Regions from separate parts of the Rahnella sp. AN3-3W3 genome, predicted to be linked through region 3. Evidence: predicted binding sites of a transcription regulator. Region 3 holds the regulator's gene; each other region holds the start of a gene.
The links. Region 3 encodes PhoB, which activates phosphate uptake and scavenging genes when phosphate is short. Its sites were predicted from a motif close to CTGTCATAAAACTGNCNNAT; they were not measured.

Region 1 (3,284 bases), on a different contig from region 3:
GAACAAATGCTGTCGCTGGATAAAACCATCGAATCTCTGGCTGAAGGTTTCTCTGACAAGCATCACGCCCTGTTCCTCGGTCGCGGCGATCAGTATCCGATCGCGATGGAAGGTGCGCTGAAGCTGAAAGAGATTTCGTATATTCACGCAGAAGCTTATGCGGCGGGCGAGCTGAAACATGGCCCGCTGGCGCTGATTGACGCGGATATGCCGGTGATCGTCGTTGCACCTAATAACGAATTGCTGGAAAAACTGAAATCGAATATCGAAGAAGTGCGCGCCCGTGGCGGGCTGCTGTATGTCTTCGCAGATCAGAACGCCGGTTTCACCGACAGCGAAGGGATGAAGATTATCCAGCTGCCACACGTTGAAGAAATCGTCGCACCGATTTTCTACACCGTGCCGTTACAGTTGCTGTCCTACTACGTTGCGCTGATTAAAGGCACCGACGTTGACCAGCCACGTAACCTGGCGAAGTCTGTGACCGTCGAATAAAACCGACCTATTCAGTCGCTGATTCTCTGAGCGCCTTTCGGGGCGCTTTTTTATTGTTTCCGGTTTTTCTCTTTCTCAGTAAACGGTCACGATTTTCTTCTCTCAGACTTCGTAACCCGCGCCGGATAAGGTATAGTTCGCGTTTTTCTGAAGGTGCTTTGCTCAATGCAGACCGACTCCATTCGTCTTAACAAATACATCAGCGAGAGCGGAATTTGCTCGCGCCGCGATGCCGATCGTTACATCGAACAGGGAAATGTTTTTATTAACGGCAGGCGTGCCGCGGTAGGGGCTCAGGTATTTGCCGGCGATGTGGTGAAAGTGAATGGTCAGGTTATCGAGCCGCGTGATGAAGAAGATCTGGTACTGATCGCGCTGAACAAACCTGTCGGCATCATCACCACGATGGAAGAAGGTGAGCGGGACAACATCCGCGATTTCGTTAACCACAGCAAACGCGTCTTCCCGATTGGCCGTCTGGATAAAGATTCGCAGGGCCTGATTCTGCTGACCAATCATGGCGATCTGGTCAACAAAATCCTGCGCGCCGGTAACGACCACGAAAAAGAATACATCGTCACCGTCAACAAGCCGATCACAGACGAGTTTATTGCCGGTATGGGCGCGGGCGTACCGATGCTCGGTACCGTGACCAAAAAGTGCAAAGTGAAGAAAGAAGCGCCGATGGTGTTTCGTATTACGCTGGTGCAGGGGCTTAACCGCCAGATCCGCCGTATGACTAAGCACTTTGGTTTTGAAGTCACTAAGCTCGAACGCGTGCGCATCATGAACATCAATCTGAAAGGATTGCCGCTGGGCGAATGGCGTGACCTGACCGATGATGAACTGATTGAGTTATTTAAACTGATTGAAAATTCGTCGTCTGAAGATAAACCGGCGAAAAAAGCGCAGGCAAAAACTGCTCAGGCTAAGAAACCCACTGCTGCAAAACCGGCTGTCACAAAACCGAAAAATACCGAAAAACCGGAGGGTAATTCAGGCTCCCGTAAGCGTTTTGCCCAGCCCGGACGTAAGAAGAAAGGGCGATAATTTGCCCGCTTTTAGTCATCTGCCGGTGTCACAACCGGCATTTCCCGCTTAAAATCTCCGCATTTTGCCCGTATGGTTCGAATTGTGACCAGTGTCATAAAACTGTCACATAACGTACATTTTACTGTCACTAAACTGTCCTATTTTCCTCCTGTGCCAAACACTTTAATTAACGTCGACATCAGTCGGGAAGTTTAAAACCACCAGGAGTGGAACATGAAATTGATGCGTAACACCGTCGCCGGTCTTGTAGCAGCGACTTTCTCCCTCACAGCAATGTCTGCTTTCGCTGCCACTAACCTGACTGGCGCTGGCGGTACCTTCCCAGCTCCTGTTTACGCTAAGTGGGCTGACGCATATCAGAAAGAAACCGGTACTCAGGTTAACTATCAGGGCATCGGTTCTTCCGGCGGCGTGAAACAAATCATCGCCAAGACCGTAGACTTCGGCGCATCTGATGCCCCGATGAAAGACGAAGATCTGGCCAAAAACGGCCTGTTCCAGTTCCCTACCGTGATCGGTGGCGTGGTACTGGCTGTTAACATCCCGGGGATCAAATCCGGTCAGCTGACGCTGGACGGCGCAACGCTGGGTGATATCTACCTCGGCAAAATCAAAAAGTGGAACGACGCTGCGATCACCAAGCTGAACCCAGGCGTGAAACTGCCAGACACCAACATCGCGGTCGTTCGCCGTGCTGACGGTTCCGGTACCTCTTATGTCTTCACCAGTTACCTGGCGAAAGTAAACAGCGAGTGGAAAGACAAAATCGGTTCTGGTTCCACTGTGAACTGGCCTACGGGTCTCGGCGGTAAAGGTAACGACGGCGTTGCAGCCTTTGTTCAGCGTCTGCCTGGTTCAATCGGTTATGTAGAATATGCTTACGCCAAGCAAAACAACCTGGCTTACACCAAGCTGGTTGATGCTGACGGTAAAGCGATCAGCCCGACTGAAGAGTCCTTCAGCGCAGCGGCTAAAGGCGCTGACTGGAGCAAAACCTTCGCTCAGGACCTGACTAATCAGAAAGGTGACAATGCGTGGCCAATCAGCTCCACCACCTTCATTCTGATTTACAAAGATCAGCAAGACGCAGCGAAAGGCACTGAAGTGCTGAAGTTCTTCGACTGGGCTTACAAAAACGGCAACAAGCTGACGACCGATCTGGATTACGCAGCCCTGCCTGAATCAGTGGTTGAGCAGATCCGTGCAGCATGGAAAACCAACGTTAAAGACAGCAGCGGCAAAGCACTGTACTAGGAATACCTGTCATACCTGAAGCTGCACCGGCGTTAGCTGCGCTCGTTCACCCGAATCACTTACCTGAGTAAGCTCACCGGGATTCACTTGCAGCTGGCTTGGTGCAACTCCAATTATTTTGGGTATAGTAACTCTGCTTCATTCCCTCTCCGGCCGGGGAGGGAATTAAATCTGAATTAAAAGAGAGTGGTATGGCTGAATACAAGCCGGCTATCAAGGCACCCAGCAAAAACGGTGACATCATCTTCGGCGCTCTGGTCAAACTGGCTGCGCTGATTGTGCTATTCATGCTGGGCGGCATTATCGTCTCGCTGTTTATTGCTTCCCTGCCGAGCATCGAAAAGTTTGGTTTATCCTTCCTGTGGACGAAAACCTGGGATGCTCCGAACGAACAATTCGGCGCACTGGTGCCGATTTACGGCACGGTCGTGACCTCCATTATTGCCTTGCTGATTGCAGTTCCTGTCAGCTTTGGTATCGCA
Region 2 (3,284 bases), on a different contig from region 3:
TGGGCGTTGGTTACGGCTGGCTGCCGCTGGAAAGCGTGGATAACGCGCTGAAAAATGGATTGCTCAGCCGCCTGATGTTGTCAGCCAGAACCGTCAGGCAAACGTCGCTGTATATGGTGCTGGATGATGAAACGCAGCGCTATGATCAGACGGTCAGTGCGCTGGCGAAAAGTATTCTGCAGGAGTGCAGTTTGCTGCCGTGAAATCCGGCAGCAAACCGTTTCATAACGCTGTCCCGGTCAGCCGGAGGCTTTACAGGCGGCAAGAATATCGAGCTGAGGGTCACGTTCTGACGTCTGTACATTCATCGCGCTGAGCACGGTGTGGAACAGATTGTCCTGTGAGACCTCTTTGTCCGCCGCATTGTCTTTCAGGCATTGCATGTCGATTCCCTGCGCTTTCGCATAATTATCGGAAAGCCAGAACAGCATCGGAACATGTGTCTGCTGCGCAGGTGCCACGCTGTATGGCGTGCCGTGCAGATACAGACCGTTTTCGCCCAGCGATTCACCGTGATCAGAAAGGTAAATCACCGCCACATTGTATTTGTCCTGATACTGCTTCGCTTTTTCAATGACCTGTGACACCAGATAATCGGTGTAGAGCAGGGTGTTATCGTAGGTATTCACCAGCTGTTCCTGCGTACAGTTTTCAATGTCGCTGCGCGGACAGTCAGGTGTGAACCTGCGGAATTCCGGGGGATAACGTCTGGAATACGTCGGCCCGTGACTGCCAATCAGGTGCAGAGCAATCAGGGTGTTTTTTCCGTCGTTTTTAATATCCTCATCGATATTTTGCATCAGCGCCATGTCGTAGCAGGTGTCGCCGTCGCAATATTTGCCGTCATTTTTAGTCGGGATAATGACGTTTGGCACGCGGTCACAGACACCTTTACAGCCTTCGTCGTTATCTTTCCAGAAAACGGAAACGCCAGCTTTATGCAAGATATCCAGCAAGCCTTCGCTGTTTCGGGCGCGGTTAGCGTCGTAGCTGGTGCGTTTCATATTCGAGAACATACACGGCACGGAAATCGCCGTCGCCGTGCCGCATGACGTCATTTTGCTGAAACTCACCACATCCGCAATGGCCTGCGTGTACTGGTTAGTCGGTTTGCCATAACCATTCCACGACTGGTTTTGCGCCCGCGCGGTTTCACCCACGACCAGGAAGACCAGATTCGGTTTCTGGCCTGTTTGCTGCACCAGTTTTGCATCGTTGCCAATCGTCTGGAACGGCATTTTCGGCGTGAAATAACGGTGATTCATGTACTGGAAAGCGCTGTACAGATAGTTAGTCGGGACGATTTCCAGATTGAGCGTGCGGTTGTTACGCCCCACAGACGCATAATCTTTATAGAAAACACCGGCGATTGACGCCACTACCAGCAGTGAAATCACCATCGACAGCAGACGCACACCGAGGCGGCGCAGGCGGGTCTTTTCATAGCTTACCGGCGTTACGAATAACAGAATAGCGGGCAGGATGCCGGTAAACACAAACCACAGCACCACCTTCAGATTGAGATACGACGTCGCCTCAGACGATTGGGTCTCGATAATGTTTTCAATCATGCTTCGGTCGAAAACGACCTGAAAGGTCATCATCGCAAAACTGGCGAGGGCGCTGACCGGCAGAACAATGATGAAGAAGGGCTTAAGCAATGGCCGGACGCTAAAAGGGGTGAACACAAAGTTCAGCGCAGCAAACAGCGCGACAGGAATGCTCAGGGCAAAAGCCAGGTTATAAGCCGGTAATGCATGAAGGATGCGATAAAAATGCAGCAGAATCGGCAAGTTAACCACAAAAGTGAAGTACAGCGTTAAGAGCAAGGTCAGCTTGAAATAGCTGATTTTTGGCAATAAGTAGCGCAATGCAAACTCCCAAAAGGGGTGAAAAAGCCAACGTAATGCGAGGCAAACATAACGTGCAGGAATGGATGGCAGGAATCATATTAATTCAAGCTTAAGAAAGCCTTAACGGGAGTGTCATAAATGTTTTACGTGATGAGTTTTTAGAAAAGGTTCAGAAAATAAATAAAATATAGTTCACCTGTTTTCCCCTCCGAAACCCTTATCCTGTGCGGTATAGCGGAGCGTTGTTTAATCTAAACCGTTTCGTTTAAGCCTTTCTGAGCGCGTTTCTTCCGCTCATTTTGACCTTCCCTGATTACTCCTGACACGTTTAATTCACCACTGGCGGCTTACCGGCTGTCAGAAGGACGTTTGTGTTGATTTCATCTTCGGCCATCATCGCGGCCAGCAGTATCATCGATTCTGATGTCATTATCGGCCCGCGGGTGGTTATCGGGCCTTTTTGTATTATTTCCGCCGGTGTGCAAATCGGTGAAGGGACCATTATTTCTTCGCATACGGTCATCAACGGCAATACGAAAATCGGATCAGATAACCAGATCGGCATGGGCTCTTCGATTGGTGAAATCAGTCAGGATCTGAAATATGCCGGAGAAACTGCCGGGCTTGAAATCGGCAACCGCAACAGGATCGGCCGTCACGCGACATTGCATCGGGGAACCGCACAGGGTGGGGGATTGACCCGTATCGGTGATGACAATACTTTCGAGCGCGGTGTGCATATCGGCCATGACTGTCTGGTAGGGAATGCCACGTTTATGGGCGAGAACAGCGGACTGGCCGGACACGTTGTGCTGGGAGATGACACCTGCATTGAAGCCATGTGCGCGGTGCATCAGTTTTGCATTATAGGTACGGGAGTCCGCTTGCTGGCCGGATCCTGCGTTGTGCAGGATGTGCCGCCTTATGTTCAGGCGGGCGGAAACCGCGCGTCGCCGCAGGGGATTAATGAACAGGCCGGAGCATTCAGGCAGGCAGAACCCGCTGTGCGCGAGGTGATCCATTATCTGTATGACCTGCTTTATCACCAGCAGGCGGCGGTCGAAAAAGTGAGACTGGAGATCGGGCGTCTGAGTGTTGAATATCCGTTGCTGTGCCACTTCAATGAATTTTTCCTCCGTTCAGCTCGCGGGATTGTGCGCTGAACGGAGGAAAGGACAGTCAGGCTTCGAGGGCTAACAGCGCGAAAGTCGCCAGCCAGTGTTCGCCCATATAGGTGCTGTCGAGGTGATCCAACGCGCTGTGCAAATGGGCTTCGGCGGTCTGGCGCAACAGTGCAGCACGCGTATCACCGGCAGGTAATGCCGACGCCAGCGAACGCTGACACCAGGCGCGGCTGAGATTGAGTCCGTCGAGATGGCCGATTTTGCCATCATTGCGGTCAGTCACGGTCGCCGGTGTGAACAGCGGCGC
Region 3 (3,284 bases):
CGGTGCTGCTCTGATCTTACTGATGCTGATCGAAGAAAAAGGTTTACAAATCATCTGCTAAAAGAAGCCACAGCGTGGGCTGTGGCTTCTTTTTATCCCTTCACATCGCTTTGGCTGGCCTGTTCCTGAGGAACAATCAGTTTCGGTGCCAGTGTAAATATAAAGCGGGTACCGACGCCGACTTCACTCATCACTTCAAGTTTTGCGTTGTGATGACTCAGGGCGTGTTTGACGATGGCCAGCCCCAGACCGCTGCCGCCCGTCTGGCGCGAACGCGCTTTATCGACACGGTAGAAACGTTCAGTCAGGCGCGGCAGGTGTTGCGGCGCAATACCCGGCCCGTTATCACTGATCTGGAACTGCGCGCCATGCGGCGTTTGTTGCCAGCTGACTTCTATCCGCGTCCCCGCCGGGGTGTGGTTGACGGCGTTGTACACCAGATTCGACACCGCGCTGCGTAACTGATCTTCATTGCCAAAGACCTTCAGTTTCTCGTTTACACGGAACACCACTTCGTGACGGCCACTGCTTAAGGATTGCACTTCGCGCTCCAGCATGCCGAGCATTACCGGAATATCGACTTTCTCGTGCATATCGATATTTGCTGACGCTTCGATTTTCGACAATGTCAGCAGCTGCTTGACCAGCCCGTCCATGCGCCGCGTCTGCTCCTGCATGGTGTCCAGCGCTTTGGTACGAAACGGCTCTTCCAGTTTGGCGTCTTCCATCATTTCCAGATATCCCTGCAATACAGTCAGCGGGGTTCTCAGTTCATGACTGACGTTAGCGAAGAAGTTACGACGTGCACCTTCGAGCTGACGCATCTGCGTAACATCACGCGCCACCATCAGCAATTGCCCTTCGGAATAAGGCATAACGCGAAACTCGACGTAATGCTCGTTATTGAGTTGCAGATTCAGGGCACGGCTGAAATCACGGGTCTGGATCCAGGTACGAAACTCGGGATAACGCAGCAGGTTAAAGATGTGTTGTCCGTTATCTTCCGGCCAGCGGAAACCGAGCAAATCTTGCGCCAGCCCGTTACACCAGAAAATATTGCCCTCTTCCGTCGTCAGTACCACCGCATCGGGTAATGATTCGGCACCACTGCGGAAACGTTTAATGAGCTGACCTAATTCGCGACGGCGACGGCGGTTACGCATCTGCATCTGGTTTAGCCCGTAAAACAAAGGCTCCCAGCTCCAGCGGCCATTCGGCGGGGTTATGCTGCGGTCAAGCCACAGCCAGTGAGAGAGTTTGAGCTGGTTGTAATAATTCCAGCCCAGCGCCGCCAGCAGCGACGCAAAGAGGAGCCAGCCGAAATGGCCGACGAAGATACCGAGGATTAACGCGGGCAGGCAAAAGAGAAAGAATTCACCGGCCAATCGTTTCCATGACAAACGTTCTAGCACACAGATTCTCCGCTGTGGGGACTCAATAACGCGTTGAAAAACGGTATCCGGTTCCACGAACAGTCTGGATCATTCTGTCATGTCCACTGGTTTCCAGCGCTTTACGTAAACGACGAATATGCACGTCTACCGTGCGATCTTCCACATAAACGTTAGTGCCCCAGACGTTATTGAGCAACTGTTCGCGGCTGTAAACACGTTCGGAGTGGGTCATAAAGAAGTGCAATAATTTAAATTCGGTCGGCCCCATATCGAGCGCCTGCTCGTTGGCCATCACACGGTGAGACGACGGATCCAGGCTTAAACCCTGCATGTCGATCACTTCTTCCACCGCCATTGGCGAGATGCGTCGCATCACGGCTTTAATGCGGGCAACCAATTCTTTTGGAGAAAACGGTTTGGTGATGTAATCATCGGCACCGACTTCCAGGCCGCGTACCCTGTCTTCTTCTTCACCGCGGGCGGTCAGCATCATCACCGGAATTTCGCGGGTCAGCGCTTCACGTTTGAGATGTTTGATAAACTGAATACCGGAACCGCCGGGTAACATCCAGTCGAGCAGGATAAGTTCAGGGTAAGGTTCTACCAGCTGGCCAACGGCTGAATCAAAATCTTCAGCTTCTACTGCCTGATAGCCATTCTGTTCCAGTACAAAACACACCATTTCACGGATTGGAGCTTCGTCTTCAACCACCAGTATACGTCTTGCCATCGTAGGTCCTGCCAATAGGTTAGCGATCTTTTATTTGATTGCGGGCGCCATTATGCGTCAGTTTTGTGACAGATTTATGAATAGAAAGGATGGTTCATTACAGTCAAATATGACAGAGACATTTCTTCTATTCAGCTGCCATCTCGCTGAAATTGGTCTGATTTATCGGGGACAGCGTCCCCCGCCGACGTTTATACTTTGCCCCATTGTCGTCATCCAGATCCATACGGGAGTCTCATGCGCCTGATCCACACGTCAGACTGGCACCTCGGCCAGTACTTTTTCACCAAAAGCCGCGCCGCCGAACATCAGGCATTTTTGCGCTGGCTGACTGGTCAGGTGCAGCAACATCAGGTAGATGTCGTGATTGTGGCAGGCGATATATTTGATACCGGTTCCCCGCCCAGCTATGCCCGCGAGCTTTACAACCGCTTCGTCGTCGAGTTGCAACAAACCGGCTGTCAGCTGATTGTACTGGCGGGGAATCACGATTCTGTCGCCACGCTCAATGAATCGCGAGAACTGCTTTCCTGCCTGAATACGCGGGTGATTGCGACCGTCGGCGAAAACCTCTCTGAACAGATTTTAGTGCTCAACCAGCGTGACGGGACACCGGGCGCGGTACTTTGCGCTATTCCGTTTTTACGTCCGCGGGATTTGCTCGCCAGTCAGGCGGGACAATCCGGCAGCGACAAACAGCTGGCATTGCAGGAAGCCATCGCCGCGCATTATGACGCGTTGTGGCAGGCCGCGCAGACCAAACGCGACGAACTCGGCGTTTCGCTACCGATCATTGCTACCGGCCATCTGACCACGGTTGGCGTCAGCACCTCCGATTCCGTGCGCGACATCTATATAGGCACACTCGATGCCTTCCCCGCGCAGGCGTTTCCGCCGGTCGATTACGTGGCACTTGGTCATATCCACCGCGCACAGTGCGTCGCCAAAACCGAACATATCCGTTACAGCGGTTCGCCGATTGCGCTGAGTTTTGATGAACTGAGTAAAGCCAAAAGTGTGTACTTACTGGACTTTGAGGGCGCGACGCTCAACGCCATCGACACGCTGGAGATTCCCGTTTTCCAGCCCATGCAGATAATCAAAGGCTCGCTGGCAGAAATCGAAAAACAACTGGCGCAGTTCGAAGGCGGCGATCCGGC

Region 1: the regulator PhoB is predicted to act here: its motif matches at 1,637-1,656, upstream of pstS (phosphate ABC transporter substrate-binding protein PstS).
Region 2: the regulator PhoB is predicted to act here: its motif matches at 1,983-2,002, upstream of UC15_RS15400 (phosphoethanolamine transferase).

Annotation. Positions count from the first base shown of each region.
Region 1 is NZ_JYDG01000100.1:27,031-30,314, forward strand. It holds gene glmS (glutamine--fructose-6-phosphate transaminase (isomerizing)) at 1-495, shown strand, start outside; gene rluF (23S rRNA pseudouridine(2604) synthase RluF) at 661-1,545, shown strand; gene pstS (phosphate ABC transporter substrate-binding protein PstS) at 1,762-2,802, shown strand; gene pstC (phosphate ABC transporter permease PstC) at 2,994-3,284, shown strand, end outside.
Region 2 is NZ_JYDG01000053.1:65,046-68,329, forward strand. It holds gene UC15_RS15395 (LysR family transcriptional regulator) at 1-203, shown strand, start outside; gene UC15_RS15400 (phosphoethanolamine transferase) at 240-1,871, opposite strand; gene lpxA (acyl-ACP--UDP-N-acetylglucosamine O-acyltransferase) at 2,228-3,016, shown strand; gene UC15_RS15410 (DUF2891 domain-containing protein) at 3,033-3,284, opposite strand, start outside.
Region 3 is NZ_JYDG01000013.1:8,610-11,893, reverse strand. It holds gene UC15_RS05345 (DNA-binding transcriptional regulator) at 1-61, shown strand, start outside; gene phoR (phosphate regulon sensor histidine kinase PhoR) at 93-1,412, opposite strand; gene phoB (phosphate response regulator transcription factor PhoB) at 1,435-2,124, opposite strand; gene sbcD (exonuclease subunit SbcD) at 2,362-3,284, shown strand, end outside.